Regions from separate parts of the Kitasatospora sp. NPDC089509 genome, predicted to be linked through region 2. Evidence: riboswitches for the same ligand, from Rfam matches in the RefSeq annotation. Region 2 holds a riboswitch; the other holds the start of a gene.

Region 1 (14,256 bases), on a different contig from region 2:
GTCAACTACCGCAACCCGGCCGAGATCGCCGAGGTCGCGGCCAAGGTGCTGGCGCTGGCCGCGCCGGGCACGCCGTCGCCGAGCGCGGTGCGCCACGTCGGCGTCGAGCCGCGCTTCGCGGCGGTCACCGCCCCCGGGCCGGAGGCCTTCGGCCGGGGCGCCCGGGCGGAGCTGGAGCGGCTGCTGGGCGAGGTGGACGGCACCGTGGCGATCGTGGTGCCGATGGACCGCCGGGCCGAGGCGGCCGGCTGGGCCGAGGGCCTGGGCGAGCGCGTGGTGGCGCTGGGCAGCCTGGAGGCCAAGGGCCTGGAGTACGACGCGACGGTGGTCGCCGACCCGACCGGCATCGCCGGTGAGTCGGAGGCCGGCCTGCGGGTGCTGTACGTGGCGCTCACCCGGGCGACCCAGCGGCTGACCGTGCTGTCCGGTCCTGACGACCTGCCGGACGCGGCCGGCGTGCCCGCGCTGCTGCACGGCTGACCCGCCCACGACGAAGGCCCCTCACCGGTGGTGAGGGGCCTTCGGACGTTTAGTACACCGACCCGCCATGCTCGCCTCGCGGCAAGTGGTCCCTCTGAGGGACGAAGGTTGGGCCCGGGGGCTTGGATCGAGCCGGTGCCCGTCCAATGTAACGCATCGGCCGGGAGAGGCAAGGAGTGCGCGGTAGGGGACCGCGGGCGATCGGGCCCGGTTGTCGGATCCGCACACTCAATGAACGTTATTTCTGGCAATCCCTTGGAAGGTGCGACGATCGAGGTCTAGCATGCGCAGGCGATGCCTTCAACAAAATGTTGAGCCTGCGGGACAGACGGAAGAAGGAAGCGTCGATGGCGACGGTGCCCAGTGTCTCCAACTCGATCACGGTGCGACTGGAGGTCCCGGCCCGCGGCAACGCGGTCAGCGCGATCACCACGGCCGTGGAGTCCTCCGGCGGATCGGTCACCGGTCTCGACGTCACCGCGTCCGGCCTGGAGGCGCTGCGGATCGACGTGACCGTGGCGGCCTCCTCGGTCGCGCACGGCGAGGAGATCGTCGAGAAGCTGCGGACGATCGACGGCGTGTCGATCGGCAAGGTCTCGGACCGCACCTTCCTGATGCACCTCGGCGGCAAGATCGAGATGTCCTCGAAGCTGCCGATCCGCAACCGTGACGACCTCAGCATGATCTACACCCCGGGCGTGGCCCGGGTCTGCATGGCGATCGCCGAGAACCCCGAGGACGCCCGCCGCCTGACCATCAAGCGCAACAGCGTCGCGGTGGTCACCGACGGCTCGGCCGTGCTCGGCCTGGGCAACATCGGCCCGGCGGCCGCGCTGCCCGTGATGGAGGGCAAGGCGGCCCTGTTCAAGCGCTTCGCCGGGATCGACGCCTGGCCGATCTGCCTGGACACCCAGGACAGCGACGAGATCGTCGCCATCGTCAAGGCGATCGCCCCCGGCTTCGCGGGCATCAACCTGGAGGACATCTCCGCGCCGCGCTGCTTCGAGATCGAGGCCCGGCTGCGCGAGGCCCTGGACATCCCGGTCTTCCACGACGACCAGCACGGCACCGCGATCGTGGTGCTGGCGGCCCTCACCAACGCGCTCAAGGTGGTCGGCAAGCAGATCGGCGACATCCGGGTGGTGATGTCGGGCGCCGGCGCGGCCGGCACCGCGATCCTCAAGCTGCTGCTGGCGGCCGGCGTCGAGCACGCCACCGTCGCGGACGTCCACGGCGTGGTCCACCTGGGCCGTGAGGACCTCAACGACAGCCTGCGCTGGATCGCCGAGCACACCAACCGCTCGGGCCGCACCGGCAGCCTCAAGGAGGCCGTGGCGGACGCCGACGTCTTCATCGGCGTCTCGGCCCCGAACGTGCTGGACGGCGACGACCTGGCCACCATGGCGGAGCAGTCGATCGTCTTCGCGCTGGCCAACCCGGACCCGGAGGTCGACCCGGCCGTGGCCCGGCACACCGCCGCCGTGGTCGCCACCGGCCGCAGCGACTTCCCGAACCAGATCAACAACGTGTTGGTCTTCCCGGGTGTCTTCCGCGGCCTCCTGGACGCCCAGAGCCGCACGGTCAACACCGAGATGATGATCGCCGCGGCCCGGGCGCTGGCCACCACCGTCGGCGACGACGAGCTGAACGCCAACTACATCATCCCGAGCGTCTTCAACAAGGACGTCGCCAAGACCGTCGCCGCCGCGGTGCGCGAGGCGGCCCTGGCCGACGCCCAGGAGCCCGCCGTTCCGGCCCGTCCGACCCCCGGCATCGTCGGCACCCTGGACACCGCCGCGTTCCCCGTGGTCAAGCTCTGAGGGTGCCTTCCGGCGCCGTCGGCACGGTCCGACGGCGCCGTCGCTGATCGCTCAAATGTCCGATTAGCGGCCATACCCGCCCAAGTCCGCCCCGAACCCTTGCGACACAAGGGCGAGGGGCGTGTTTGGGCTTGTCGTGCCTAGGGCGTACGGTAGCCCTGGCCGGGGCAGGCGTGTCCGACAAGTACGGAACGTCCCCCTGGTCTTCCGGCGCGTCGTCCCGACCGCCGCCCGCTCCCGGTCCGCCGGAGCCGACGGGGCGTCACACCTCCGACGGGCGGGCGATGTTCGGGTGGCTCGGCCGGGGCCCGATTGGCTTTCTCAGGGCCGGTCGGGGCAGGATTCGTACCCAGGCAGGCGGCGGGCCTCTTCGACGGCTCCGGCGCGCGGCATCGGGTTCGGACCCGGCCTGCGACCACGCAATGCCTGCATGAGCACAGTGTGCGGACCTGCGGCCCATCCGGGTGCCCCCCGGTGGGAGCACCGATGGGCCCCCGCACACCGCAAGCGAACAGACCACAGGAGTACACATGAACCGCAGTGAGCTGGTGGCCGCGCTGTCCGAGCGCGCCGAGGTGACCCGCAAGGACGCCGACGCCGTTCTGGCCGCCTTCGCCGAGATCGTCGGCGAGGTCGTCGCCAAGGGCGACGAGAAGGTCACCATCCCCGGTTTCCTGACCTTCGAGCGCACCCACCGCGCTGCTCGCACCGCCCGCAACCCGCAGACCGGCGAGCCGATCCAGATCGCGGCCGGCTACAGCGCCAAGGTGAGCGCCGGCTCCAAGCTGAAGGAAGCCGCCAAGGGCGTCTGAACCACCCCTTGAACGCCCGAGAGGCCGGGCTCCCCGCGGGGAGCCCGGCCTCTCGCCGTGTGCGCCTTCGTTACGCGTCGACCAGCTGCTCGCTGGGCAGCTCGACGTGGGCGCCGAGGTCCCGCAGCTTGTCCATGAAGTTCTCGTAGCCGCGGTTGATCAGGTCGATGCCGTGCACGGTCGAGGTGCCCTCGGCCGCCAGCGCCGCGATCAGGTACGAGAAGCCGCCGCGCAGGTCCGGGATGACCAGCTCGGCGCCCATCAGCTTGGACGGGCCGGAGACGACCGCGGAGTGCAGGAAGTTGCGGGCGCCGAAGCGGCACGGGGTGGCGCCCAGGCACTCGCGGTAGAGCTGGATGTGCGCGCCCATCTGGTTGAGCGCGCCGGTGAAGCCCAGCCGCGACTCGTACACCGTCTCGTGCACGATGGACAGCCCGGTGGCCTGGGTCAGCGCGACCACCAGCGGCTGCTGCCAGTCGGTCTGGAAGCCCGGGTGCACGTCGGTCTCCAGGGCGATCGCCTTGAGCTCGCCGCCCGGGTGCCAGAAGCGGATGCCCTCGTCCTCCACCTCGAAGGCGCCTCCGACCTTCCGGAAGGTGTTGAGGAAGGTCATCATCTCCAGCTGGCGGGCGCCGCGGACGTAGATGTCGCCCTTGGTGGCGAGCGCCGCGCAGGCCCAGGAGGCGGCCTCCAGGCGGTCCGGGAGGGCCCGGTGGGTGTAGCCGTTCAGCTCGTCCACACCGGTGATCAGGATGGTGCGGTCGGTGCCCAGGGTGATGATCGCGCCCATCTTCTGCAGCACGCAGATCAGGTCGACGATCTCCGGCTCGATGGCCGCGTTGCGCAGCTCGGTGACGCCCTCGGCGAGGACGGCGGTGAGCAGCACCTGCTCGGTCGCGCCGACCGAGGGGTAGGGCAGCTCGATCTTGGTGCCGCGCAGCCGCTGCGGGGCGACCAGGTAGGTGCCCTGCGGGTGCTTCTCGATGGTGGCGCCGAACTGGCGCAGCACCTCGAAGTGGAAGTCGACCGGGCGGCCGCCGATGTCGCAGCCGCCCAGGCCCGGGATGAAAGCGTGGCCGAGGCGGTGCAGCAGCGGGCCGCAGAACAGGATCGGGATCCGCGAGGAGCCGGCGTGGGCGTCGATGTCGGCGACATTGGCGCTCTCCACGTGGGAGGGGTCGAGGATCAGCTCGCCGTCCTCGTCGCCGGTGCGCACGGTCACACCGTGCAGCTGCAGCAGGCCGCGGACCACCTTGACGTCGCGGATGTCCGGGACGTTGCGCAGTCTGCTGGGGCCCTGGCCGAGGAGGGCGGCGACCATGGCCTTGGGGACCAGGTTCTTCGCACCGCGGACGCGGATCTCGCCTTCGAGCGGGTTTCCGCCGTGGACCAGCAGGACGTCGTCGGTCATCGTTCTCGCAATCCGGGGTGCCAGAGGAGTGGGATCGGCTCCGGGGCGGAGCCGGTGGTGGACCGTGTAACGGGCGTACGGGCGCGTTCGGGCCCCCGGAGAATCCGAGTCGGCACCGTAGAGGGGCGTCCACCATCCGTAGATGGTAGTAGGCGTGCCGATGGTTCCCGTGAGCCTCTCCCGTGATGGTGCTCTCTCCGGCCCCGCTCCCGCCCTCCGGTGCGGCCGTACGGGTGTTCGTCCGGCGTGTCGGGGTTTCGGGTGTTGCGGTGTCCGACCGGTGCCGTTCTGCGGGATCATGTGTGGCATGACGGCGGCCCATTCGCACGGAGGCCGGTCGCACACCGGCCGTCTGCTCGTCGCGACGCCCGTGCTCACCGACCCGAATTTCGCCCGGGCGGTGGTACTGCTCCTCGACCACGACGTCGAGGGGGCGCTCGGCGTGGTGCTCAACCGGCCGACTCCGGTCGAGGTGGGCAGCGTGCTGGATGGCTGGGGCGGACTCGTCGGGCAGCCCGCGGTGGTGTTCCAGGGCGGACCGGTGGCGCTGGACTCGGCGCTCGGCGTGGCGGTCGCGCCGGGGGAGCCGGGCGGTGGCGAGCCGCTCGGCTGGCGACGGGTGCACGGCGCGATCGGGCTGGTGGACCTGGAGGCGCCGCCCGAGGTGCTGGCCGGGGAACTGGGCAGCCTGCGGATCTTCGCCGGGTACGCCGGCTGGTCGCCGGGCCAGCTGGAGACCGAGCTGGAGAGCGGTGCCTGGTACCTGGTGGACTGCGAGCCGGGGGACGTCTCCAGCCCCGAGCCGGAGCGGCTGTGGCGATCCGTGCTGCGCCGCCAGCGCGGCCCGCTGGCCCTGCTGGCGACCTACCCGGACGACCCGACGATGAACTGAGCGCAGCCCCCGCGGAGCGGGCCCGCCGCGCGATACTGGCCCGGTTTCCGGGGGCGCCCATAGACTTGGCACCCATGAGCACTCTTGAGCCCGAGCGCGGCCTCGGCACCGGCACCCTGGTCGAGCCCGTCCCGCAGGTGTCCAACGGCGACGGCGACCACGAGCGCTTCGCCCACTACGTCCAGAAGGACAAGATCATGGAGAGCGCGCTCTCCGGGTCCCCGGTGGTGGCGCTGTGCGGCAAGGTGTGGGTGCCCGGGCGCGACCCGAAGAAGTACCCGGTCTGCCCGATGTGCAAGGAGATCTACGACGGCATCGGCAAGCCGCAGGGCGGCGACGGGGACAACGGCGGCAAGTAGTCCGCCGCGGTCCGCGGGCCGCCGTTCCGCACGGCAGCGTTCCGTATGGCAGCTTTCCGCACAGCACCGTTTTGCATAGCACCGCGTTTCCGACGTGGTCTATGCCAATCGTTCCGGGCCTGGGCAGGATGTCGGAATGGACCTCATTCCCGCACCTTCGAGTGCCGTCCGGCGCCCGGACGGGGACTTCCCGCTCGACGCCACCACCACGCTGACCGCGCCGCCCGGGTTGGCCGATGCCGAGCGCTGGCTGCGCGGCACGCTCTCCGCCGCCACCGGGCTGCCGCTCGGGCCGGGGCGCCCGGGCGCCGGCATCGAACTGGTCCTGGACGACGCCCTGGCCGCCGAGGCGTACCGGATCACGGTGCGCCCCGGCCACGCCCTGCTCGCCGCCGGCGGCCCGGCCGGCGCGCTGTGGGCGGCCCAGACCCTGCGGCAGCTGCTCGGGCCGGACGCCTACCGGCGCTCCCCGCTGCGGCGGGAGGGCTGGGTGCTGCCCGGCGCGGACATCGCCGACGCGCCCCGGTTCGGCTGGCGCGGCGCGCTGCTGGACGTCGCCCGGCACTTCCTGCCCAAGTCGGACGTGCTGCGCTTCGTCGACCTGCTGGCCGTGCACAAGCTCAACGTGCTGCACCTGCACCTGACCGACGACCAGGGCTGGCGGATCGAGATCAAGCGCTACCCGCGGCTGACCGCGCAGGGCGCCTGGCGGGAACGCTCGATGGTCGGCTACCGGTCCGGGCAGCGCCGCGACGACCGCCCGCACGGCGGCTACTACACCCAGGACGACCTGCGCGAGATCGTCGCCTACGCGGCCGCGCGCGGGATCACCGTCGTCCCGGAGATCGACCTGCCCGGCCACACCCAGGCCGCCGTCGCCGCCTACCCCGAGCTGGGCAACACCGACGTGGTGGACACCGCCGCGCTGGGCGTCTGGACCGACTGGGGGGTGAGCCACCACGTGCTCAACGCCTCCGAGGAGACCCTGCGCTTCTTCGAGGGGGTGCTGGAGGAGGTCCTGGAGATCTTCCCGTCCGAGTTCGTCCACCTCGGCGGCGACGAGTGCCCCAAGGAGCAGTGGAAGGACAGCGCCGCCGCCCAGGCCCGGATCCGCGAGCTGGGCCTGGCCAACGAGGACGAGCTGCAGAGCCACCTGATCCGGCACTTCGACCGCTGGCTGGCCGGGCGCGGGCGCCGGCTGATCGGCTGGGACGAGATCCTGGAGGGCGGGCTCGCCCCCGGTGCGGCGGTCTCCTCCTGGCGCGGCTTCGGCGGCGGGATCGCCGCCGCGAAGGCCGGGCACGACGTGGTGATGTGCCCCGAGCAGCACGTCTATTTCGACCACCGGCAGGCGGACGGGCCGGACGAGCCGATCCCGGTCGGCTTCGTGCGCACGGTGGAGGACGTCTACCGCTTCGAGCCGGTCCCGGCGCAGCTGGACGAGGCCGCCGCCCGGCACGTCATCGGCACCCAGGCCAATCTGTGGAGCGAGTTCATGGACAGCGCCCGGGACATCGACTACCGGGCCTTCCCCCGGCTGGTCGCCTTCGCCGAGGTCGCCTGGTCCGAGCTGCCCGCCGAGCCGGCCGAGCGCGACTTCGCGGGCTTCGAGCGGCGGCTGACCGGGCACCTCGCGGTGCTGGACGCGCTGGGCGTCGAGTACCGCCCGGCGGACGGGCCGCACCCCTGGCAGCGGCGGCCCGGGGTGGCGGGACGGCCGATCGAGGGGCCGCCCCCGGTGCGCTGAGGTGGTGCTGCCGTGCGCTGAGGTGTCCCTCGGGAACTTATGGACGGTCATCTGACGTCAAGAAAAGATGAACATCTGCTCCGGTCCTGTTCGGGCCGGGGCAGATACCGCCCGGATTCCGTCCCAATCGGGCAGTCCCGTTCACCGGTCCCGAAATGATCATCGAGCATTGTGTGCCAGAGTTGCCCAACCCGGCCCGATCGCCCGTACCCTACGGCCAGGCCGGGCTGCTGACGCGGACAGTGCGGCCACGGCCGCGGGCGGCAGACGATCGATGAGCAAGTGGAGCACGGTGGGACCCAGGTGAACCGGACGATCATGCTGCCGGCCTCGCTCGACGAGGCCGTCGACGCGCTGGCCGCCGCCCCGGCCGCGGTACCGGTGGCCGGAGCCACCGACCTCATGGAGGCCGTCAACGCCGGACGGCTGCGCCCCGCCGCCCTGGTCGGCCTCGGCCGGATCACCGAACTGCGCGGCTGGCGCTACGAGGACGGCGGCACCGCCGTGCTCGGCGCCGGACTCACCCACGCCCGGATGGACCGCCCCGACTTCGCCGCGCTCATCCCCGCCCTGGCCGACGCCGCCCGCACCGCCGGCCCGCCGCAGGTCCGCAACGTCGGCACCCTCGGCGGAAACATCGTCACCGCCGCCTCGGCCGGCGACACCCTCCCGGTGCTCGCCGCCCTGGAGGCCACCGCCACCCTGGCCCGGGCCGGCGGCACCCGCGAGGTGCCGGTCGGTCACCTGCTCACCGGCCTCGACCCGGTGCGCCCCGGCGAACTGCTCACCTGGGTGCGGGTGCCGCTGCTGCACGCGCCGCAGGTCTTCCTCAAGGCCACCGGCCGCAGCGGCCCGGCCCGCGCCACCGCCTCGGTCGCGCTCGTCCTCGACCCGGCCCGGCGCGCCGTGCGCTGCGCCGTCGGGGCCGTCGCCCCGGTGCCGCTGCGCCCGCTGGAGGCCGAGGCCTGGGTGGCCGGCTGCATCGACTGGGACGGCAGCCGGGAGATCGACCCGGCCGCGGGCGCCGCCTTCGGCGAGTACGTGGCCGCCGCCTGCGTCCCCGACAACTACGGCGCCGAGGGCGCCTGGGAGGCCGTGACCGAGGGGCCGACCGCGGCCGCCGTTCGGCTGCGGCGTACCGTATCGGTGCTGGCCCGACGGGCACTGGGAAGGGCGCTGAAGTGACCACAGACCCCATCGAGACCCTCGACGCCGACCCGCTCGGCCTCACCCCCCAGGTCAGCCGGGAGCTGCGCCCGTGCGCCTCCTACACCCTGCGGGTCAACGGTTTCGAACGGCCCGTCACCGACGCCTGGATCGGCGAGAGCCTGCTCTACGTGCTGCGCGAGCGGCTCGGCCTGGCCGGCGCCAAGGACGGCTGCGAGCAGGGCGAGTGCGGCGCCTGCTCGGTGCAGGTGGACGGCCAGCTGGTGGCCGGCTGCCTGGTGCCCGCCGCGCTGGCCGCCGACAGCGAGATCAACACCGTCGAGGGCCTGTCGGCCGGCGGCGGCGCGAGCGACGTCCAGCAGGCGCTGGCCGGCTCCGGCGCCGTGCAGTGCGGCTACTGCACCCCCGGCATGGCGATGGCCGTGCACGACCTGCTCCAGCGCAACCACCGGCCCACCGAGGTCGAGGCCCGGCAGGCGCTGTGCGGCAACCTGTGCCGCTGCACCGGCTACCGCGGGGTGCTGGCCGCCGTCCAGACCGTCGCGGACGCCCGCGCGGTGGAGGCCGAGGAGGCGGAGGAGGCCGCCGCGGCCGCCGCCGAACCGGCCGCGCGGCCCGCCGCCGCCGAGCCGCAGCCGGCCGTCGAGCCGCCGGTCCACGCCGACGCCGAGGCCTGGATCGAGCACGTCCCGCAGCCGCCCGTCGAGCCGGTCGCCGCCCCCGCCCAGGAGCAGGCCCCGGCGCCCGCCCCGGCCGAACAGCCGTACGGCGACGGCGGCTACGACACCGGCGTGTACGACACCTCCGCCCTGACGGGGGCCCAGCCCGGCATCCCCGCCCAGGCCGTCGACGACCAGGTGTACTTCCCGCCGCAGGGCTACCCCGAGCAGCCGTACCAGGCCACCCCCGCGCACGGCACCTACGTGCCGGCCGGCTACCCGGACGGCCACCAGCAGCACCCCGGCTACGACACCGGCTACGACGCCCCGGTGTACGAGCCCACCCCCGCGCACGGCACCCCGCTGCCCGGCGCCCGCCACGACGGCACGCCCCCGCACGGCACCCCGTACGCGGACCCGCACGGCACCCCGGCCGAGGCCGGCGTCCCGACCACCGGCGTCCCCTACGGCGCCACCCCCGCCCACGGCATCCGGCTCCCCGAGGACGACCACGCATCATGACGTCGCCTACCGACATCGGCGCAGCACTCCAGCAGGACGGCGGCGAGGGCGGCGCCGCACCGGAGCCGTTCGGCCTGGGCAGCTCCCCGCTGCGCAGCGACGCACTGCCCAAGGCGCTCGGCATCTACCCGTACGCGGCCGACCTGTGGGCCGAGGGGCTGCTCTGGGGCGCGGTGCTGCGCTCGCCGCACCCGCACGCCCGGATCCGCGGCATCGACACCTCGGCCGCGCTCGCCCTGCCCGGGGTGCACGCCGTGGTCACCGCCGCCGACCTGCCGCCCGGCCCGGACGGCCGTCCGGACGGCGCCCCGGCCGGACCGATCGTCGCCGACCGGCCGGTGCTGGCCGCCGACGTGGTGCGCCACCACGGCGAGCCGATCGCCGCGGTCGCCGCCGACCACCCGGACACCGCCCGGCTGGCGGTCGGTCTGATCGCGGTCGACTACGAGCCGCTGGAGGCGGTCACCGACCCCGAGCAGTCCTTCACGGCGCCGGCGCTGCACCCGGACGGCAACCTGTTCCGCCACCTGCCGCTGCGCACCGGGGACCCGGACGCGGTCGGCGAGATCGTCGTCGAGGGCCTCTACCAGGTCGGCCGGCAGGACCCGGCCCCGCTGGGCGCCGAGGCCGGGCTGGCCGTGCCGCGCCCGGACGGCGGCGTCGAGCTGCACCTGTCCTCCACCGACCCGCACGGCGACCGCGACCGCACCGCCGCCTGCCTGGGCCTGGAGCCGGACCGGGTCCGACTGGTCGTCACCGGCGTGCCCGGCGCCACCACCGACCGCGAGGACATCTCCTTCCAGGTCACCCTGGCGCTGCTGGCGCTGCGCACCGGCCGTCCGGTGAAGATGACCCTCACCCGCGAGGAGTCCTTCCACACCCACGCCTCGCGCCACCCCGCGCTGCTGCGCTACCGCCACCACGCCGACGCCGAGGGCACCCTGGTGAAGGTGGAGGCGCAGATCCTGCTGGACGGCGGCGCCTACGCGGACGTCTCCGCCGAGGCGCTGGCCGCCGCGACGGCCTTCTCGGTCGGCCCGTACGTCTGCCCGAACGTCTTCGTGGACGCCTGGGCGGTGCGCACCAACAACCCGCCGGCCGGGCGGATGCGCGGCGAGGGCGCGCTGCAGGCCTGCTTCGCGTACGAGTCGCAGCTGGACCAGCTGGCCGCCCGGGTGGGCGTGGACCCGGTGGAGATCCGCCGTCGCAACGCGATGGCGACCGGCGACCCGCTGCCCACCGGACAGGCCGTCACCTGCCCGGCCCCGGTGCGCGCGCTGCTGGACGCGGTGGCCGCCGAGCCGCTGCCGGCGCTGCCGGTGGACGACCCGGACGCCGAGTGGCTGCTGCCGGGCGGGCCGGGCGGGGCCGGGGACCCGGCCGCGGTGCGGCGCGGGATCGGCTACTCCGTCGGCATGGTGCACATGCTGGGCGCCGAGGGCGAGGACGAGGTCTCCACCGCCACCGTGCGGGTGAGCGGCGACCACGCCACGGTGATCTGCGCGGCCGTCGACGCCGGGCAGGGCTTCGCCACGCTGGCCCGGCAGATCGTGCAGACCGTGCTGGGCATCAGCGAGGTCTACATCGCCCCGGCCGACAGCGACCAGTCGGTCGCCGGGCCGTCCGCCCGGGGCCGGCACACCTGGGTCTCCGGCGGGGCGGTCGAGCGGGCCGCGCTGATGGTCCGCCACCAGCTGCTGCAGCCGATCGCCGCCGACTTCGGGATGTCGGTGGAACTGCTGCAGATCGCCGACGGCAAGATCACCTCCTACGACGGGGTGCTCGGGATGCCGGTCGCCGAGGCGCTGGAGGGCAAGGAGCTCTGGGCCACCGCGCAGTGCCGCCCGCACCCGACCGAGCCGCTGGACGAGTCCGGGCACGGCGACGCCTTCGTCTCCATCGCCTTCTGCGCGATGCGCGCGGTGGTGGACGTGGACATCGAGCTGGGGGCCGTCCGGGTGGTCGAGATGACCGTCGCCCAGGACGTCGGCCGGGCGCTGAACCCGCGCCAGATCGAGGACCGGATCGAGGCGGGCGTGGCCCAGGGCGTGGGCCTGGCGCTGATGGAGGACCTGTGCACGGAGGGCGGGGTGCTGGTCAACCCCTCGCTCACCGGCTACCGGCTGCCCACCTCGCTGGACACCCCGGAGGTGCGGATCGCCGCGCTGCTGGAGGAGCGGGACGTGGTCGCCACCTTCGGCGCCAAGGCGGTCAGCGCGGTGCCCGCGGTGGTCGCCCCGGTGGCCGTCGCCGCCGCCGTCCGGGCCGCCACCGGCCTGCCGGTGGGCCGGCTGCCGATCCGCGCGGAGGACGCCGTCACGGCCTGAGCCGCGCCGCGGAACGCGGAATTCCGGGAGGCGGGATTCCGCGGAACGGAATGCGGAATTGCCGGTCGACCTTTCCGGTCGACCGGCAATTCCTGTTCGAGGCCGTGGCGGGAATTGAACCCGCGTGTACCGCTTTGCAGACGGTTCCCTGAGCCACTCGGGCACACGGCCAGTGAATTCAGGATGGCGGACCGTCGGAATGAGGTCAACGACGTTCTGTAAATTCTGTGTGGCAATGTGTGCTACGGTTGGAAGCAGGTGGTTGTTTCCCCGCCACCCCGGACGAGCGCGTCGTACCCGGTGACGACAAGACGGCGCAGTTCAGCGGCAATCCGGCCGCTGTGGACTGCGGAGGTACGGCCGTCATGGCTTGGCTCGTTCTGATCGTCTCGGGTCTCCTGGAGACCGTCTGGGCAGTGGCCCTGGAATCGTCCAAGGGCTTCTCCCGCCTCGTTCCCAGCCTCGTCTTCGGCGTCGCGCTGCTGTTCAGCATGGGCGGGCTGGCGTACGCGATGCGCACCATTCCGATCGGCACCGGGTACGCGGTCTGGGTCGGCATCGGCGCGGTCGGCACCGCGCTCTACGGCATGGCGGTGCTGGGGGACGCGGTGACCGCGGCCCGGATCGGCTGCCTGCTGCTGATCGTCTGCGGCGTGGTGGGACTCAAGGTTCTGCACTGAGGCCCTTGGCACCGAGGCCCCGGGCGCCGAGGCCCTAGGTCCATCGGCGGAGCGGTTCACCGCCGCAAGTCAGGAGCCACCGGCCTAGACGGCTCTTACGATGTTACGTATGACCACAGCCTCCCCCACCTCGGTCGACTCCGCCTCGATACCCACCGGATCCGACCCCGGTGGGGGAGTCATGAGCGCCCGGTACCGGGCGCTGACGCTGGGGATCGTGTCGGTGGTCCTGGTGATCGCCTTCGAGGCGACCGCGGTCAACACCGCGATGCCGACCGCGGCCCGTCAGCTGGACGGCCTCCAGCTGTACGCCTTCGCCTTCTCCGGCTACTTCACCACCACGCTGTTCGCCCTGGTCGTCTCCGGCCAGTGGTGCGACCGGCGCGGCCCGCTGCGGCCGCTGTTCACCGGCATCGCGGTGTTCGGGGTGGGCCTGGTGGTGGCCGGGACGGCGCCCGGCATGTGGGTGTTCGTGGCCGGCCGGGCGATCCAGGGGCTGGGCGGCGGGCTGGTGATCGTCGCGCTGTACGTGGTGGTCGGCCGGGCCTACCCGGAGCGGCTGCGACCGGCCGTGTTCGCCGCCTTCTCCTCGGCCTGGGTGCTGCCCTCGATCGTCGGGCCGCTGGTCTCCGGGGCCGTCACCCAGCACCTCGGCTGGCGCTGGGTGTTCCTGGCCGTGCCGGCGCTGATCCTGCTGCCGCTGGCGGTGATGGGCCCGGCGCTGACCCGCTCCGAGCGGGAGCACCCGGTGCTCCGGGGCGCCGACTTCGACCGCCGCCGCACCCTGCTGGCCGCGATGGCCGCGGTCGGCGCCGGGCTGCTGCAGTACGCGGGCCAGCGGCGCGACCTGGTCGGTCTGGTCCCCGGGATCGCCGGGGCGGCGCTGCTGGTGCCGGCCGTCCTGGGGCTGCTGCCGAAGGGGACCCTGCGGGCCGGGCGCGGACTGCCGACGGTGATCCTGCTGCGCGGGGTGGCGGCGGGGGCGTTCTTCGCGGCCGAGGCCTTCATCCCGCTGATGATGACCACTCAGCGCGGCTTCTCGCCGACGCTGGCCGGGCTCACCCTGACCAGCGGCGGGCTCTCCTGGGCGCTGGGCTCCTGGCTGCAGGGCCGGCCGGGGGCCGAGCGCTACCGCGGGGCGATGATCCGCGGCGGCTTCGTGCTGACCGCGGTGGCGATCGCGGGCGCCGCGCTGGTGCTGGTCCCGGCGGTGCCGTCCTGGACGGCCTCGGTGGCCTGGGGCGTCGGCGGCGTCGGGATGGGGCTGACGGTCGCCAGCGTCAGCGTGCTGATGATGCGGCTCTCCGCGCCGGAGGACGCCGGGGCCAACTCGGCCGCGCTGCAGATGAGCGACGCGCTGGGCAACGTGCTGCTGACCGG
Region 2 (14,256 bases):
CACCATGCCCGCCGTCGCCACCCAGTCCGCCGCCACGCAGCCCGTCGACATCCCCCTGCTCGCCGCCCAGGCCGCCGTCTGGTACGCCCAGTCGCTCGACCCCGCCAGCCCGGTCTACAACACCGGCGACGCCGTGGAGATCACCGGACCGCTCGACGAGGACGCGTTCGAGGCGGCCCTGCGCGGGACGGTCGACGAGGCGGAGGCGCTCGGCGCGGTCGTCGTCACCGGCCCGGACGGCACCCCGCACCAGCGGCCGCGCCCCACCGGCCGCTGGCCGCTGCACCGCCTCGACCTGCGGAGCGCCGCCGACCCGGAGGCCGAAGCCGAGGCCTGGATGCGCGCCGACCTCGCCCGCCCGGCCGACCTCGCCACCGGTCCGCTGTTCACCCATGCCCTCGTCCGGCTCGCCGACGACCGCCGCCTCTGGTACCGGCGGATCCACCATCTCGCCGTCGACGCCTACGCGTTGACCCTGATCGGCGAGCGCGTCGCGGCCCGCTACACGGCGCACGTCGCCGGGACCGACCCCGGTCCCAGCCCCTTCGCCGGCCTGGCGGAGGCCGCCGCCGAGGAAGCCGCCTACCGTGCGGGCGACGACCACCGGGCGGACCGCGCCCACTGGACGGCCCACCTCGCGGGCGCCGAAGCCCCCGCCACCCTGCCCGGCCTCCCCGCCGCGACCGACCGCACTCCCGAAGGCGATCCCGGTCCCGCCGCCGCCGCCGTTCCGCTGCGCCTCACCACCACCCTCCCGGCCGGCACCCGCGAGCGCCTGGAGCGCGCCGCCACCGCCGCCCGCGCCACCTGGGCCGAACTCCTCCTCGCCGCCACCGCCGGCTACCTGCACCGCCTGACCGGCACCGAGGACGTCCTGCTCGGCCTCCCGCTCGCCAACCGCCGCGGCCCCGCCGCCCTGCGCACCCCCGTCGCCGCCGCCAACGTCCTCCCGCTGCGGCTGGCCGTCCGCCCCGCCGACACCGCCGAGGAGCTGCTGCGCCAGGTGGTCCGCGCCCTGCGCGCCGCCCGCCGGCACCAGCGCTACCCCCTGGAGGAGCTGCGCCGCGACCTCGGCCTCACCGGCGAACGCCGCGCCCTGTTCGGCCCGATGGTCAACATCAAGGCCTTCGAGGGCGACCTCGACCTGGCCGGCCTGCCCGGCGTGGTCCGCAACCTCGCCGCCGGACCCGTCGACGACCTCGCCGTGAACGTCTCGCCCGGCCCCGACGGCGCCCTGCGGGTCGTTCTCGACGCCGACCCGGCCCGCCACGGCGCCGCCTCGCTCGCCGCCCACCGGGACGGCCTGCTGCGCTACCTCGACGCCCTCGCCGAGCAGTTGCTCACCGAACCGCAGGCGCCGATCGGCCGGATCGACCTGCTGGACGCGGACGCCCTGCGCCGGGCGACCGCGGGCCGCACCGAGCCCCCGGTCGAGCGCACCGTGCCCGAGCTGTTCGCCGCCCAGGCCGCCCGCACCCCGGATGCCGTCGCCGTCCGCTGCGGCCCGACGGCCCTCACCTTCAAGGAGCTCGACGCCGACGCCAACCGGCTCGCGCACCGCCTGGCCGCCCTCGGCGTCGGGGGCGGCTCGCCGGTCGCGCTCGCCCTGCCGCGCAGCGCGGACACCCTGGTCGCGATGCTCGCCGTGCTCAAGGCCGGCGGCGCCTGCGTCAGCCTCGACCTCGCCCATCCCCGGCAGCGGCTCGCCGCCGTGCTGGCCGACGCCCGCCCGGTCTGCGCGGTCGGCACCCCCGACGCGCTCGCCGCCCTCGACCTGCCGCCCGGCCTGCCGGTGGTACGGCCGCACGAGGCCGTGAACGAGTCGGACGCCCCGCTCGCCGCGCCCCGACTCCAGCACAGCGCCTACGTGTTGCACACCTCCGGTTCCACCGGCCGCCCCAAGGGCGTGGTGGTCACCCACGCCTCGCTCGCCAACCTCCACGCCGGCCTCGGCGAGGACCACATCGCCCCCGCCCTCCGCCGCACCGGCCGCGACCGCCTGCGCATCGCCCACAGCGCCTCCTTCGCCTTCGACGCCTCCTGGGACCCGGTGCTGTGGATGGTCCACGGCCACGAGCTCCACCTGCTGGACGACGCCACCTACCGCGACCCGGCCGCCCTCGCCGCTCACCTCCACCGTGAGCGCATCGACTACCTCGACCTCACCCCCTCCTACCTCGAAGTCCTGCTCGCCGAAGGCCTGTTGGACGAGGGCCGGCACCGCCCGTCGGTCCTCGCCGTCGGCGGCGAGGCCACCCCGCCCGCCCTCTGGCAGCGCCTGGCCGCCGTCCCCGGCCTGCACCCGATCGACCTCTACGGCCCCACCGAGACCACCGTCGACGCCTACGCCTGGACCCCGGGCCCGGACGGCGCCCCGACCGGCCGGGTGGTGCGCGGCTCCCGCGCCTACGTCCTGGACGGCTCGCTGCGCCCCGCGCCCGACGGCGTCACCGGCGAACTGTACGTGGCCGGCGCCTGCCTGGCCCGGGGCTACCTCGGCCGCCCCGACCTCACCGCCGAACGCTTCCTCGCCGACCCCTTCGGCCCGCCCGGCAGCCGGATGTACCGCACCGGCGACCTCGCCCGGCGCCGCCCCGGTAGCACCCTGGAGTTCCTCGGCCGGGCCGACGACCAGGTGAAGATCCGCGGCTTCCGGGTCGAGCCCGGCGAGGTCGCCGCCGTCCTCGCCCAACTGCCCGGCGTGGCCCAGGCGGTGGTGATCGCCCGACCCGGACCGCAGGGCAAGCGGCTGCTCGGCTACGTCGTCCCGGAGACCGGCCGCCGCCCGGACACCGCCGCTGAGTCGGACACCGCCACCGACCCGGAGGCGCTGCGCGCCGCGCTGGCCGAGCGCCTGCCCGCCCATCTGGTCCCGGACGCCGTCCTGCTGCTGGACGAACTCCCGCGCACCGCCCACGACAAGCTCGACCACCGCGCCCTGCCCGAGCCCGCCGCCGTCGCCCCCGGCGCGGCCGCCGCCACCCCGCAGGAGGAGCTGGTCTGCGGGCTGTTCGCCGAGGTCCTCGGCCTGCCCGCGGCACCCGGCCGGGAGGACTCCTTCTTCGACCTCGGCGGCCACTCCCTGCTCGCCGGCCGACTGGCCGCCCGACTGCGCGAGACCTTCGCCGCGCCCGTCGCCTTCGCCGACGTCTTCCGCGAGCCGACCCCGGCCGCCCTCGCCGCCCTGCTCCAGGGCACCGCCGCCGGGCACGGCCCGCAGGCCGCCGGCGCGGGCCTCCGGGACGCCGCCACGGCCGAGCCCCGCCCTGCCCTGCGGCCCGTGCCGCGCGCCGAGCGGATGCCGCTCTCGCCCGCCCAGCGCGGCCTCTGGTTCCTGCACCGCCTCGAAGGCCCCAGCCCCACCTACAACATCCCGCTCGCGCTCACCCTCACCGGGCCGCTCGACCGGGCCGCGCTCACCCTCGCCCTCGGCGACCTCACCGCCCGGCACGAGGTCCTGCGCACGGTCTACGGCGAGGAGCCGGACGGCACGCCGTACCAGCGCATCCTGCCCGCCGCGCCGATCGAACTCCACCAGGGCGACGGCGAGTTGACCGACGCCGTCCGACACGCCTTCGACCTGGCCGCCGAACCCCCGTTGCGCGCCACCCTGTTCGGTCATGGCCAGGAGCGGCACACCCTGCTCCTGCTGCTCCACCACATCGCCGGGGACGGCGCCTCCACCACCCCGCTGCTGCGCGACCTGGCCGCCGCCTACGCCGCCCGGCAGGCCGGTCGATCGCCCGAACTCGAACCGCTGACCGTCCAGTTCGCCGACCACGCGGCCTGGCAGCGGCAGCTGCTCGGCACCGTCGAGAAGCCCACCCCGCTCGCCGCACGGCAGACCGAGCACTGGCGGGCCGCCCTCGCCGGGCTGCCCGACCAGCTGGAGCTGCCCACCGACCGCCCCCGCCCGGCCGTCGCGGGCCACCAGGGCGCCACCGTGCCCTTCGCGCTGGACGCCGAGGCCCACGCCGCCCTGGCGGCCCTTGCCCGGGGCGCGGGCGGCACCGTCTTCATGGCCGTCCAGGCCGGCCTGGCCGCCCTGCTCACCCGGCACGGCTGCGGCACCGACATCCCCGTCGGCACCCCGCTGGCCGGCCGGGACGAGCCCGAAACCGCCGCGCTGGTCGGCTACTTCGTCAACTCGGTGGTCCTGCGCACCGACACGTCCGGCGACCCGTCCTTCCGGGAGCTGCTCGGGCGCGTCCGCGGCACCGTCCTGGCCGCGCACGAGCACGCCGACCTGCCCTTCGACCGCCTGGTCGAGGAGCTCAACCCGGCCCGCTCGCTGGCCCGCCACCCGCTGTTCCAGGTGATGCTCGCCTGGCAGAGCCGTGCCGACGAACCCCTCGCGCTGGGCGGCGGACTGACCGCCGAGATCGCCGCGATCCCCAGCGGCACCGCCAAGTTCGACCTCACCCTCAACGCGGGGGAGCGCCCCGGCGGCGGCATCCACGGCTTCCTGGAGTACCGCACCGACCTCTTCGACGCCGCCACCGCGGCCGCCCTCACCGAGCGCCTCGCCCGCCTGCTCACCGCGGCCGCCGCCGACCCGGACGCGCCGATCGGCCTGCTGCCGCTGATCAGCGAGCAGGAGCGGCAGCGCGCCCTGGTCGAGTGGAACGGCGCCGCCCCGCTCCCCGCCGCGCCGGACGCCACCCTGCCCGAGCTGTTCGAGGCCGCGGCCGCCGCCAACCCCCGCTCCGTCGCGGTCAGTTGCGGGGAAGACCGGCTCACCTACGCCGAACTCTCGGATCGCGCCGACCGGTTGGCCCGCCGGCTGACCGCCCGGGGCATCGGGCCGGGCACCCTGGTCGCGCTCGCCCTGCCCCGCTCCGTCGACCTGGTCGTCGCCCTGCTCGCGGTGACCAAGTCCGGCGCCGGCTACCTCCCGCTCGACCCCGACTACCCGGCCGACCGGCTCGCCTACATGCTGGCCGACGCCGCCCCCGCCGCCCTGCTCACCGACCGGGCCACCGAACCCCGGCTGCCCGCCCACACGGTCCCCCGCCTCCTGCTGGAGGGCGAGGAACCGGCCGACCTCCCGGCCGCCCCGCCGGCCGACCCCTCGACCCGGCACCGGCACACCCGGCCGCTGTGCGCCGACGACATCGCCTACGTCATCTACACCTCCGGCTCCACCGGCCGGCCCAAGGGCGTCCCCGTCACCCACCGCAACGTGACCCGGCTGTTCAGCTCCACCGACCACTGGTTCGGCTTCGACGACCAGGACGTCTGGACCCTCTTCCACTCCTACGCCTTCGACTTCTCGGTCTGGGAGCTGTGGGGAGCCCTGCTGCACGGCGGCCGCCTGGTCGTCGTCCCGCACCTGGTCAGCCGCGACCCGGTCGCCTTCCTCGACCTGCTCGCCCGCGAGCGGGTCACCGTGCTCAACCAGACCCCGTCCGCCTTCTACCAGCTCAGCGCCGCAGACCGGGACCGACCCGGCACCGAACTCGCCCTGCGCTACGTGGTGTTCGGCGGCGAGGCGCTCGAACTCGGCCGGCTCGACGACTGGTACGCCCGCCACCCCCAGGACGCGCCCACCCTGGTCAACATGTACGGCATCACCGAGACCACCGTGCACGTCTCGTACATCGCCCTCGACCGGGCGAGCGCCGCCGCGACCAGCAGCAGCACCATCGGCGTCAACATCCCCGACCTGCGGGTCTACGTGCTCGACCGGCACCTCCAGCCCGTGCCGCCCGGCGTCACCGGCGAGATGTACGTCGCCGGGGCCGGGCTGGCCCGCGGCTACCTCGGCCGCCCCGAGCTCACCGCGACCCGCTTCGTCGCCGACCCGTACGCCGGGCTGTTCGGCGAGCAGGGCACCCGGATGTACCGCTCCGGCGACCTCGCCCGACGCCGCGCGGACGGCGTGCTGGAGTACTTCGGCCGCGCCGACCAGCAGGTCAAGCTGCGCGGCTTCCGGATCGAACTCGGTGAGATCGAGGCGGTGTTGGCCGCCCACCCGGCGGTCGCCGACGCCGCCGTCGTGGTCCGCGAGGACGTCCCCGGGGACAAGCGCCTGGTCGGCTACGCCGTCGCCGGCGATGTGGCGTCCGACGAGCTGCGCGCCCACGCCGCCGCCGGACTCCCCGCCCACATGGTGCCCTCCGCCGTCGTCCTGCTCGACCGGCTGCCGCTCACCGCCAACGGCAAGCTCGACCGCCGCGCCCTGCCCGCCCCCGAGGCCCCCGCCACCGGCGCCGGCCGCCCGCCGCGCAGCCCGCGCGAGCAGCAGCTCTGCCAACTCTTCGCCGAAGTCCTCGGGTTGGAGACGGTCGGCGTCGAGGACGACTTCTTCGCCCTCGGCGGCCACTCCCTCCTGGTGGTCCGGCTGGCCGGCCGGATCCGCGAGCTGCTCGGCCTGGAGGTCGGCATCGGCACGCTGTTCCAGGCGCCCAGCGTGGCCGCCCTCGACGCCGCCCTGTCCGAGGACGCTCCCGGCGCCGACGCCCTGGACGTCCTGCTCCCGCTGCGGCCCACCGCCCCAGGACGGCGCGCCCCGCTGTTCGCCGTCCACCCGGCCGGCGGCCTGAGCTGGTGCTACACCGGCCTGATCCGCCACCTCCCGGCCGACGTGCCGATCTACGGCCTCCAGGCCCAGGGCGTCGGTGCCGCCACCGCCGCCGAGCCGCTGCCCGCGACGATGGAGGAGCTGGCCGCGCACTACGCCGGCCGGCTGCGCGAGGTCCAGCCCGAGGGCCCGTACCGGCTGCTCGGCTGGTCCACCGGCGGGATCATCGCCCACGCCGTCGCCGTCCGGCTCCAGGAGCTGGGCCAGCGGGTCGAGTTGCTCGCGATCCTGGACGCCTACCCGGCCGAGGGCTTCCGCGAACTGCCCGTCCCCGACCGGGCCGAGGCCCTGGAGGCGCTGCTCACCATGGGCGGCTTCGGCCCCGCCGACCTCGCCGACCAGCCGCTCGAACTCGACGCCGTCATCGAGCTGTTGGGCCGCGAGGGCAGTCCGCTGGCCGGCCTGGACCGGACCACCGTGACGGCGCTGAACGAGATCTACCTCAACACCAACCACCTGGTGCGCGGCTACGACCACCGCCGCTTCGACGGCGACGTGCTGTTCTTCCGCGCCACCGTCGACACCATCGACGACACCCTGGTGCCCGAGCTCTGGGCCCCGTACGTGTCCGGCCGGATCGACAACACCGACGTGGCCTGCTCGCACAAGGACATGACCCTGCCCGCCCCGATCGCGCACATCGCCGACGTGATCGCCGACCATCTGGAGACCGCTACCGATGAGTGACGCCCCCGCCAACCCCTTCGACGCCGAGGGCGAGTTCCTGGCCCTCGTCAACGACCAGGGCCAGCACTCCCTGTGGCCCGCCTTCGCCGCCGTCCCGGCCGGCTGGGCCGTCGCCCACGGCCCCAGCGGGCGCGCCGACGCCCTGGCCTGGATCACCGCGCACTGGACCGACCTGTGACCGCTCCCGCCGTCGGGTCCCCGGCGCGCCCCCTGCTCGCGGGGCGCGCCGGGCTGGTGGTCGTGTACACCGCCGCGATGTGCATGAGCGGCCTGGACTCGACCATCGTCAACCCCGCGCTGTACCGGATCGCCGAGGACTTCGGACGGCCCGTCTCGGCCGCCAACACCGTCGAGACGGCCTTCCTGGTCGGGCTCGCCCTCGGCCTGCCGGTGGCCGGCTGGCTCGGCGACCGGTACGGGGTGAAGCGGGTCTTCCTCGGCGCACTGGCCGCCTTCACCCTCGCCTCCGCGCTGTGCGCGGCCGCCCCCGGCCTCGGCGCGCTGGCCGCCGCCCGCGCCGTCCAGGGCGTCGCCGGCGGACTGCTCACCCCGGTCGGCATGACCCTGCTGTTCCGCGCCTTCGACCCGGACGAACGCCCGCGCCTGGGCCGGATCCTGATCGTGCCGACCGCCCTGATGCCCGCCCTCGGGCCGCCGCTCGGCGGCTTCCTCACCGAGCACCTCTCCTGGCACTGGCTGTTCCTGGTCAACCTGCCGATCGGGGCCGCCGCCGTGGCGACCGGCCTGATCGCCCTGCGCAGCGAACCGGAACCCCCGGCCGGCCGGTTCGACACCCGCGGCTTCCTGCTCGCCACCCCGGGCCTCGGCGTGCTCACCTACGCCCTCGGCTTCGGCCCCGCTCACGGCTGGTCCGCGCCGACGGTCTGGCTGAGCGGGCTCGCCGGGACGGCCCTGCTGGCACTCGCCGTACGGAGCCAACTCCGCACGGCCGAACCGCTGGTGGACCTGCGGCTGCTCGCCGACCGGAGCTTCGGCGCGGCGAGCTGGCTGGCCCTGCTCACCTCCGCCGGGCTGATGGGCGCGCTGTTCGTCCTCCCGCTGCTCTACCAGGCCGCCCGCGGCGCCTCGGCGCTCGACGCCGGACTGAGCGTCTTCCCGGAGGCGATCGGCCTGATGGCCGCCTCCCAGGTGGTCGACCGGCTGCTGCCCCGGTTCGGTCCGCGCCGCCTCGCCCGGCCCGCCCTGCTGCTGGCCGCGGCGGTGCTCGCCGCCCTCGGCTTCGCCGAGAACCCGTGGGCCGTCAGGGCGTTGATGTTCGCCGTCGGCCTGGTGCTGGGCACCGCCGTGCTCACCGTCCAGATCGCCGGCTTCGCCGACGTCCCGCCACCCGCGATGGGCCGGGCGATGGGCCTGTTCACCATCCTCCGCACCCTCGGCGGCGCCCTCGGCATCGCCGCCACCGCCGCCCTGCTCGGAGCCCTCGCCGACGGCCCCGACCCCACCCCCTACCGCCTCGCCCTCGCCCTCACCGCCCTGCTGGTGGCGGCCGGAGCCCTGCTGGCCCGCCGCCTCCCGGCCGAGGGCCCGCCGCCGCCCCCGGCCTGACGATCAACCGGCCCGGCCGGGCGCGCCCACCGCCGCCCGGCCGGACCACCACACCGACCCGAGCAGCAGCAGGCCGGGGGCGATGCCCGCGACGAGCGCGACCACGGTCGCCGGGGCCCCGCCGAACGCCAGCGCCAGCCCGAGTGCCCCACAGGCCGCCATCCCCGCACCGAGCCTGTGCAGCGAAGGGCGACGCCACGCGACCGCGAGGCCGAAGAAGTGCACCCCGACCACGAAGGCGATCCATCCCACCGTCGCCTCCGGGGTGTGCAGCACCCGGTTGATCACCGCGAGCCCGGCGACGATGCCGATCACCTCGGCCACCACCACCAGCCAGTACCGCCCGCCGAAGGCCGGGCCCGCCGATTCCTCCGCGACCGCTTCCGCGCCACGCCGCCCGAACAGCACCAGCCCGAGGAACGCGGCCACGCCGAGCACCCGCAGCGGTATCCCCACTCCCGTCGGCAACGCCCCCGCGTTCGCCTCGATGAACACGAGCCCGAACCCGGCCCCGATGAGCCGTCCCATGTGATTCCTGGTCATGCCGATCAGCATCCCATTCGAACGCGCATGCGTATCGACGGCTCGCGCACCCGCACTGCATCTACGCTGGTCCGGCGATTGGAGCACCGGAGGAGGATCCATGGTTCCCGAGCGCTTCCGACTCCTCGACGAGGCCCGCCGGAGCCTCCCGGACGGCTACAAGGTCGAGCTGTCCGGCGACCTCCTCGTCATGCAGGCGCCGCCGTCCCCGATCCACCAGCTGAACCTGTCCATCGTGCAGCGCCAGTTCGAGGCGCACTGCCCGCAGGGGTACTTCGCGACGGGGAACAGCGATCTCTCCTCGCCGAAGGCGGGCGCCGTTCGCAATCCCGATCTCACCTACCTGCCCGAGGATGTCATCGAGCTCGACGGCCATGACATCCCTGCAGACCTGGCCCTGATCGCGGTCGAGGTGGCCTCCCCCTCCAATCCGGAGAACGACTGGACCGGGAAGGTTCGCGACTATCCGCGCATGGGCTTTCCGCTCTATCTGATCATCGACCCACGCCAGGCGACCGTCACCCTGTTCTCCGAACCGAACCGCGACCGCTACCACACCAGAACCGAATGGGAGTTCGGCGAGACGATCCACATTCCCGAGCCGTTCGACTTCGAGCTGGACCTCGCGCGACTCGTCCCGTACCGGGAATGACGGGCTTTCGTCCGTTGGCGGGAACTTGGCCGGGTGGCACTGCGCGGCGGTGTGGGGGGTACTGCATTGGGCTGACACGTTGCAGACTGACCGTCAGAACCCAGGCCGACGTGGAGGCAACCTCATGACCGCTTCGCTCTCCGAGCTCACCGGTGATTACGTCATCGACCCCACCCACTCCCGGATCGGCTTCGTGGCACGCCACGCCATGGTGACGAAGGTCCGGGGCGCGTTCCACCAGTTCGAGGGCACCGCTCACCTGGACGGCGCCGACCCGTCCAAGTCGACCGGCCAGGTGGTGCTCAAGACCGAGAGCATCGACACCGGGGTCGAGCAGCGGGACCAGCACCTGCGGACCAACGACTTCCTGGATGCCCCCAACTTCCCCGACATCACCTTTCGCACCACCGCGATCGAGGCGAAGTCCGACACCGAGTACCGGGTGACCGGCGACCTCACCATCAAGGACACCACCCGCCCGATCGACATCGACTTCGAGTACACCGGCAACGCCGTCGACCCGTACGGCAACCTGCGGGTGGGCCTGGAGGGCTCGGTGACGATCAGCCGCAAGGAGTTCGGGGTGACCTGGAACGCGGCGCTGGAGGGCGGCGGCGTGCTGGTCGGCGACAAGATCGTGCTGGAGTTCGACATCTCGGCGATCAAGCAGAAGTAGTCCGACCTCGCGGGCCCCGGTCGCCGTTGGCGGCCGGGGCCTCAGTCGTTCGGGCAGAGGATCAGGTCGTCCAGCGCGTACCGGCGCGGCCGGTCGCCGAGTTCGGTGACGGCGGCCCGGATGCGGTGCAGGTGCTCGACGGTGAGTTGGAGCGGGGGCTCGTCGGGCTGGTGGGTGGTGCGGATCGGGTAGTCGACGCCCGGCTCGCGGGTCATCTCGATGTGGCAGCCGAGGACGTATGTGACGGGGTACTGCTCGGCGAACGCGATCAGCCGCTCGATGCTGCGGCCGAAGGCGGGCCAGTCGTCGATGTAGAGCCGGCCGGGGTAGACGGTGTCGCCGGTGAGCAGGAAGCCGGTCCACGGGTCGTAGTAGGTGACCGCTGCCTCGTGGTGCCCGGGGGTGGCGAGGCATTCCAGCACCCGGCCGCCGCCGAGGTCGACCCGGGTGAGGGCGCCCGGATACCGGGCGAAGCCGAAGTAGGACCAGGCGGTGGTCCGGTCGGCGCCGACCAGGACGGTGTCCGGCCGGTCGGCGAACTGCCCGTCGCCCGCGACGTGGTCTCCGTGCGGGTGGGTGTGCAGGACCAGCAACGGGTAGTGCTCGCGCGGGTTGCGGGCGAGCCACTTCGCGATCAGGTCGTCGACGGTGGCCCGGAGCGGGAAGTGCGCGGGGTCGGCCGTCGCCCCGGTGTCGATCAGTACCGCCCGCTCCGCGCCGAACAGCAGGAACAGGAACGGCGCTTCGTAGTGCACCGCCTTGTTCTGCCGCAGGATGACGGTGTGCTCGTCGTACTCGTGGACCTGGATCTCCGGGTCCGTGTCGTGCTTCGCGGACGGCGAACCGTGGATCCACCTGACGTCCAGAGGACGGGCGATCGGTGCGGCGGCGGTCATGACGACTCCCTGGGTGCGTCGTCTTGGCGGGCCGGGTACGGCGCACATCTCGTCCGGGGCGGGCGCCGTCGCGCTGCCGGTGGCGACGCTAGCATCTGTCCGTCGACGTCCGCGCGGCGGTTTCAGCCCGCGTGGGACATCGGCGGTGGCGTGGCGGACGAGGACGCCTTCATCGCTGACCCCAGCAGGTGGGCCAGTCCGTCGGCCAGGCCGCCGCGCCAGCAGGCGTAGTCGTGGCCGCCGTTGAACTCGCGGTATTCGAGCTCGTACCCCCGAGCGGTGAGGACGTCGCGCAGGTGGCGGTTCTGGGTGAGCAGCATCCATTCCTGGAGGCCGACTTCGAGGTAGAACCGGGCCGCCCGGCCGGGTTCGGCGGCGAAGCGGCGGGTCAGCCATTCGCTGCCCTCGTCGAACTCCGTCTCGTCCGGCCACCAGAAGGAGCCGGACTGGGAGAGCGCGTTGCCGAAGCGCTCCGGGCGCCGGTACGCGGCGAAGGCGGCGGTCAGGCCGCCCGCGCTCTGGCCGGCGATCACGGTGCGGCGCGGATCGTCTGTCGCGCCGAACTCCGTTGCGGCCCACGGCAGGAGGCGGTCGGCGAGCAGGTCGACGAAGCCCGGGTTGCAGCTGAGGTCCTCGGGCCGTCCCGGCCCCATGGTGTGCACCAGCAGCGCCACGGTCGGCGGGATCGCGCCGTCGGCCGTCAGGTTGTCCAGGGTGTCACCGACGGACAGCACCTGGCCCCACATCTCGCCGTCCAGCAGCACCGCCACCGGGTACGGTCCCGGGCCGTGCCCGGCCGGGAGGTGGACGTCCACCCGCCGCCCGGCCACCGTGTGGGACACGGTCCGCCCGCGCCGCACGCCGTCCCGCCGCCGGACGTACGGCTGCGCGGGCGCCTCCGGCAGGCTGAGCACCGAGGAGGGGTGGCGTCCGTCGCGGGCCGGGAGCCGGGGTTCGGTGTCGTGCGGGTCGGGTCGGGCGTGGTCGAGGACGTGCAGCCAGTCGGCCCGGGTGGTGCCGGGGGTCGGGCCGTGGAAGGGGTGCAGCTGGTAGGAGGCGCGGTGGTCGGCGCGCAGCCGGTGGGTGAGTTCCCAGCGGCCGTTGCGGCGCCGCATCAGGTGCGGGGTGAGGTCTCCGGCGTGTCGGTCCTTGTCGGTGACGGTGTGCAGCAGGGCGAGGACGCCGTCGCAGTCCTGTTCCTCGGAGACGAAGGTGACCAGCCGGTACGCGGGGTCGTCCGGGTCGGTCGCGACCAGCGGGAAGGCGTTCAAGGCGTTCAAGGTGTTCAACGTTCGTTACTCCTGGTTCAGTTGGTTCGGCGGGAGAGCAGCACCCAGAGCAGGAAGGGCCCGCCGAGCACGGTGGTGACGATGCCGACCGGGATCTCCACCCCGCCGATCAGCACCCGTCCGAGGGTGTCCGCGAGGACGACGAGCAGCGCGCCGGTGAGCGCGGAGCCGAGTACCGGCACCCGGGCCGGTCCGGCCAGCCGTGCGGCGAGCACGGGCGCGGCGAGCGCCACGAAGCCGACCGGTCCGCAGACCCCGACGGCGAGCCCGGCGAGGGCGACGGCCAGCAGCAGGCAGATCAGCCGGACCCGGCCGGGGTCGACGCCCAGTGAGGCGGCCACGCTGTCGTCGAAGCGGAGCACGGCCAGCCGTCGGGCCACCGCCAGGGCGATCGGCACCAGCACGGCGAGCCCGATCAGCACCGGTGTGGCGATGGCGTAGTCCCGCCCGTTGAGGCTGCCGGAGGTCCAGACGTACAGCGAGCCGGCCGAGTTGAGCGAGCGCCGGGCCAGGGCGACCTGGATGACGGCGGAGGCCAGTGCCGACATCGCGAGCCCGACCACGAGCACCCGGTAGCCGCGGGCACCGAGTCCGCCGGAGACGAGGGTGACCACCAGGACGGCGGCGAGCGCGCCGAGCGGTCCGGCCCACCAGGCGCCGAAGGTGCCGGAGGCGGTGGCGGAGATCAGTACGGCGGCGGTCGCGCCGTCGTTGACGCCGAGGAGCTCGGGGGTGGCCAGCCGGTTGCGGGCGAGGGTCTGGGTGAGGCAGCCGGCCAGTCCGAGGGCGGCGCCGGCGGCGAGTCCGGCGACGATCCGGCCGAGCCGGAACTTCTGCACCAGCAGCACGTCGAGGCGCTCGCCCTGGCCGAACACGGCCCGGAAGGTGGCGCCGAGGCCGAGTTCGCTCTGCCCGGCGTGCGCGGAGACGACCACGGCGGCGAGCAGTGCGGCGGCCAGGCCGAGTCCGGCGAGCAATGCCCGGCGGGGGAGCAGCAGTGACCAGGCGCCGTACCGGAGCACCGGGTCGGGCGCCGCCGGGCTCGGTTCGGGGCGCCGTACCGGTGGGGCCTCGGCGGCCGGGTCGCCGAGGGCGAGGGCGGCGGAGCGGCGGGAGCGGACGATGGCGATCAGCGCGGGGGCGCCGATCAGGGCGACGATGACCGACACCGGTGCCTCGAACGGCCGGGCCACCACCCGGGCGAGCACGTCGGCACCGGTCAGCACGGCGGCGCCGAACAGCCCGGCGAACAGGGTGAGTTGTCCGGTCCGGGGCCCGGCGAGGGCGCGGGCCAGGAACCCGGCGAGCAGTCCGAGGAAGGAGATCGGCCCGGCCAGTGCGACCGCCGAGGCGGTGAGCAGGGT

The links. Region 2 has a riboswitch for guanidine ahead of ACIP4P_RS17850 (MBL fold metallo-hydrolase). Riboswitches for the same ligand answer to the same signal wherever they lie in the genome.
Region 1: it holds a riboswitch for guanidine, as region 2 does, so the genes downstream of both, ACIP4P_RS43220 (SMR family transporter) here and ACIP4P_RS17850 (MBL fold metallo-hydrolase) in region 2, are expected to answer to the same signal.

The regions. Positions count from the first base shown of each region.
Region 1 covers NZ_JBIVHS010000041.1:46,163-60,418, forward strand. The annotation lists gene ACIP4P_RS43165 (HelD family protein) at 1-480, shown strand, start outside; gene ACIP4P_RS43170 (NAD-dependent malic enzyme) at 828-2,300, shown strand; gene ACIP4P_RS43175 (HU family DNA-binding protein) at 2,831-3,112, shown strand; gene murA (UDP-N-acetylglucosamine 1-carboxyvinyltransferase) at 3,183-4,523, opposite strand; gene ACIP4P_RS43185 (YqgE/AlgH family protein) at 4,822-5,415, shown strand; gene ACIP4P_RS43190 (DUF3039 domain-containing protein) at 5,490-5,774, shown strand; gene ACIP4P_RS43195 (beta-N-acetylhexosaminidase) at 5,911-7,521, shown strand; gene ACIP4P_RS43200 (FAD binding domain-containing protein) at 7,840-8,706, shown strand; gene ACIP4P_RS43205 (2Fe-2S iron-sulfur cluster-binding protein) at 8,703-9,869, shown strand; gene ACIP4P_RS43210 (xanthine dehydrogenase family protein molybdopterin-binding subunit) at 9,866-12,196, shown strand; tRNA gene ACIP4P_RS43215 (tRNA-Cys) at 12,296-12,367, opposite strand; guanidine-III (ykkC-III) riboswitch at 12,452-12,517, shown strand; gene ACIP4P_RS43220 (SMR family transporter) at 12,562-12,876, shown strand; gene ACIP4P_RS43225 (MFS transporter) at 12,986-14,256, shown strand, end outside.
Region 2 covers NZ_JBIVHS010000007.1:261,400-275,655, reverse strand. The annotation lists gene ACIP4P_RS17880 (amino acid adenylation domain-containing protein) at 5-7,270, shown strand; gene ACIP4P_RS17875 (MbtH family protein) at 7,263-7,448, shown strand; gene ACIP4P_RS17870 (DHA2 family efflux MFS transporter permease subunit) at 7,445-8,836, shown strand; gene ACIP4P_RS17865 (hypothetical protein) at 8,840-9,379, opposite strand; gene ACIP4P_RS17860 (Uma2 family endonuclease) at 9,480-10,031, shown strand; gene ACIP4P_RS17855 (YceI family protein) at 10,156-10,707, shown strand; gene ACIP4P_RS17850 (MBL fold metallo-hydrolase) at 10,749-11,603, opposite strand; guanidine-III (ykkC-III) riboswitch at 11,616-11,675, opposite strand; gene fes (enterochelin esterase) at 11,726-12,892, opposite strand; gene fhuB (Fe(3+)-hydroxamate ABC transporter permease FhuB) at 12,910-14,256, opposite strand, start outside.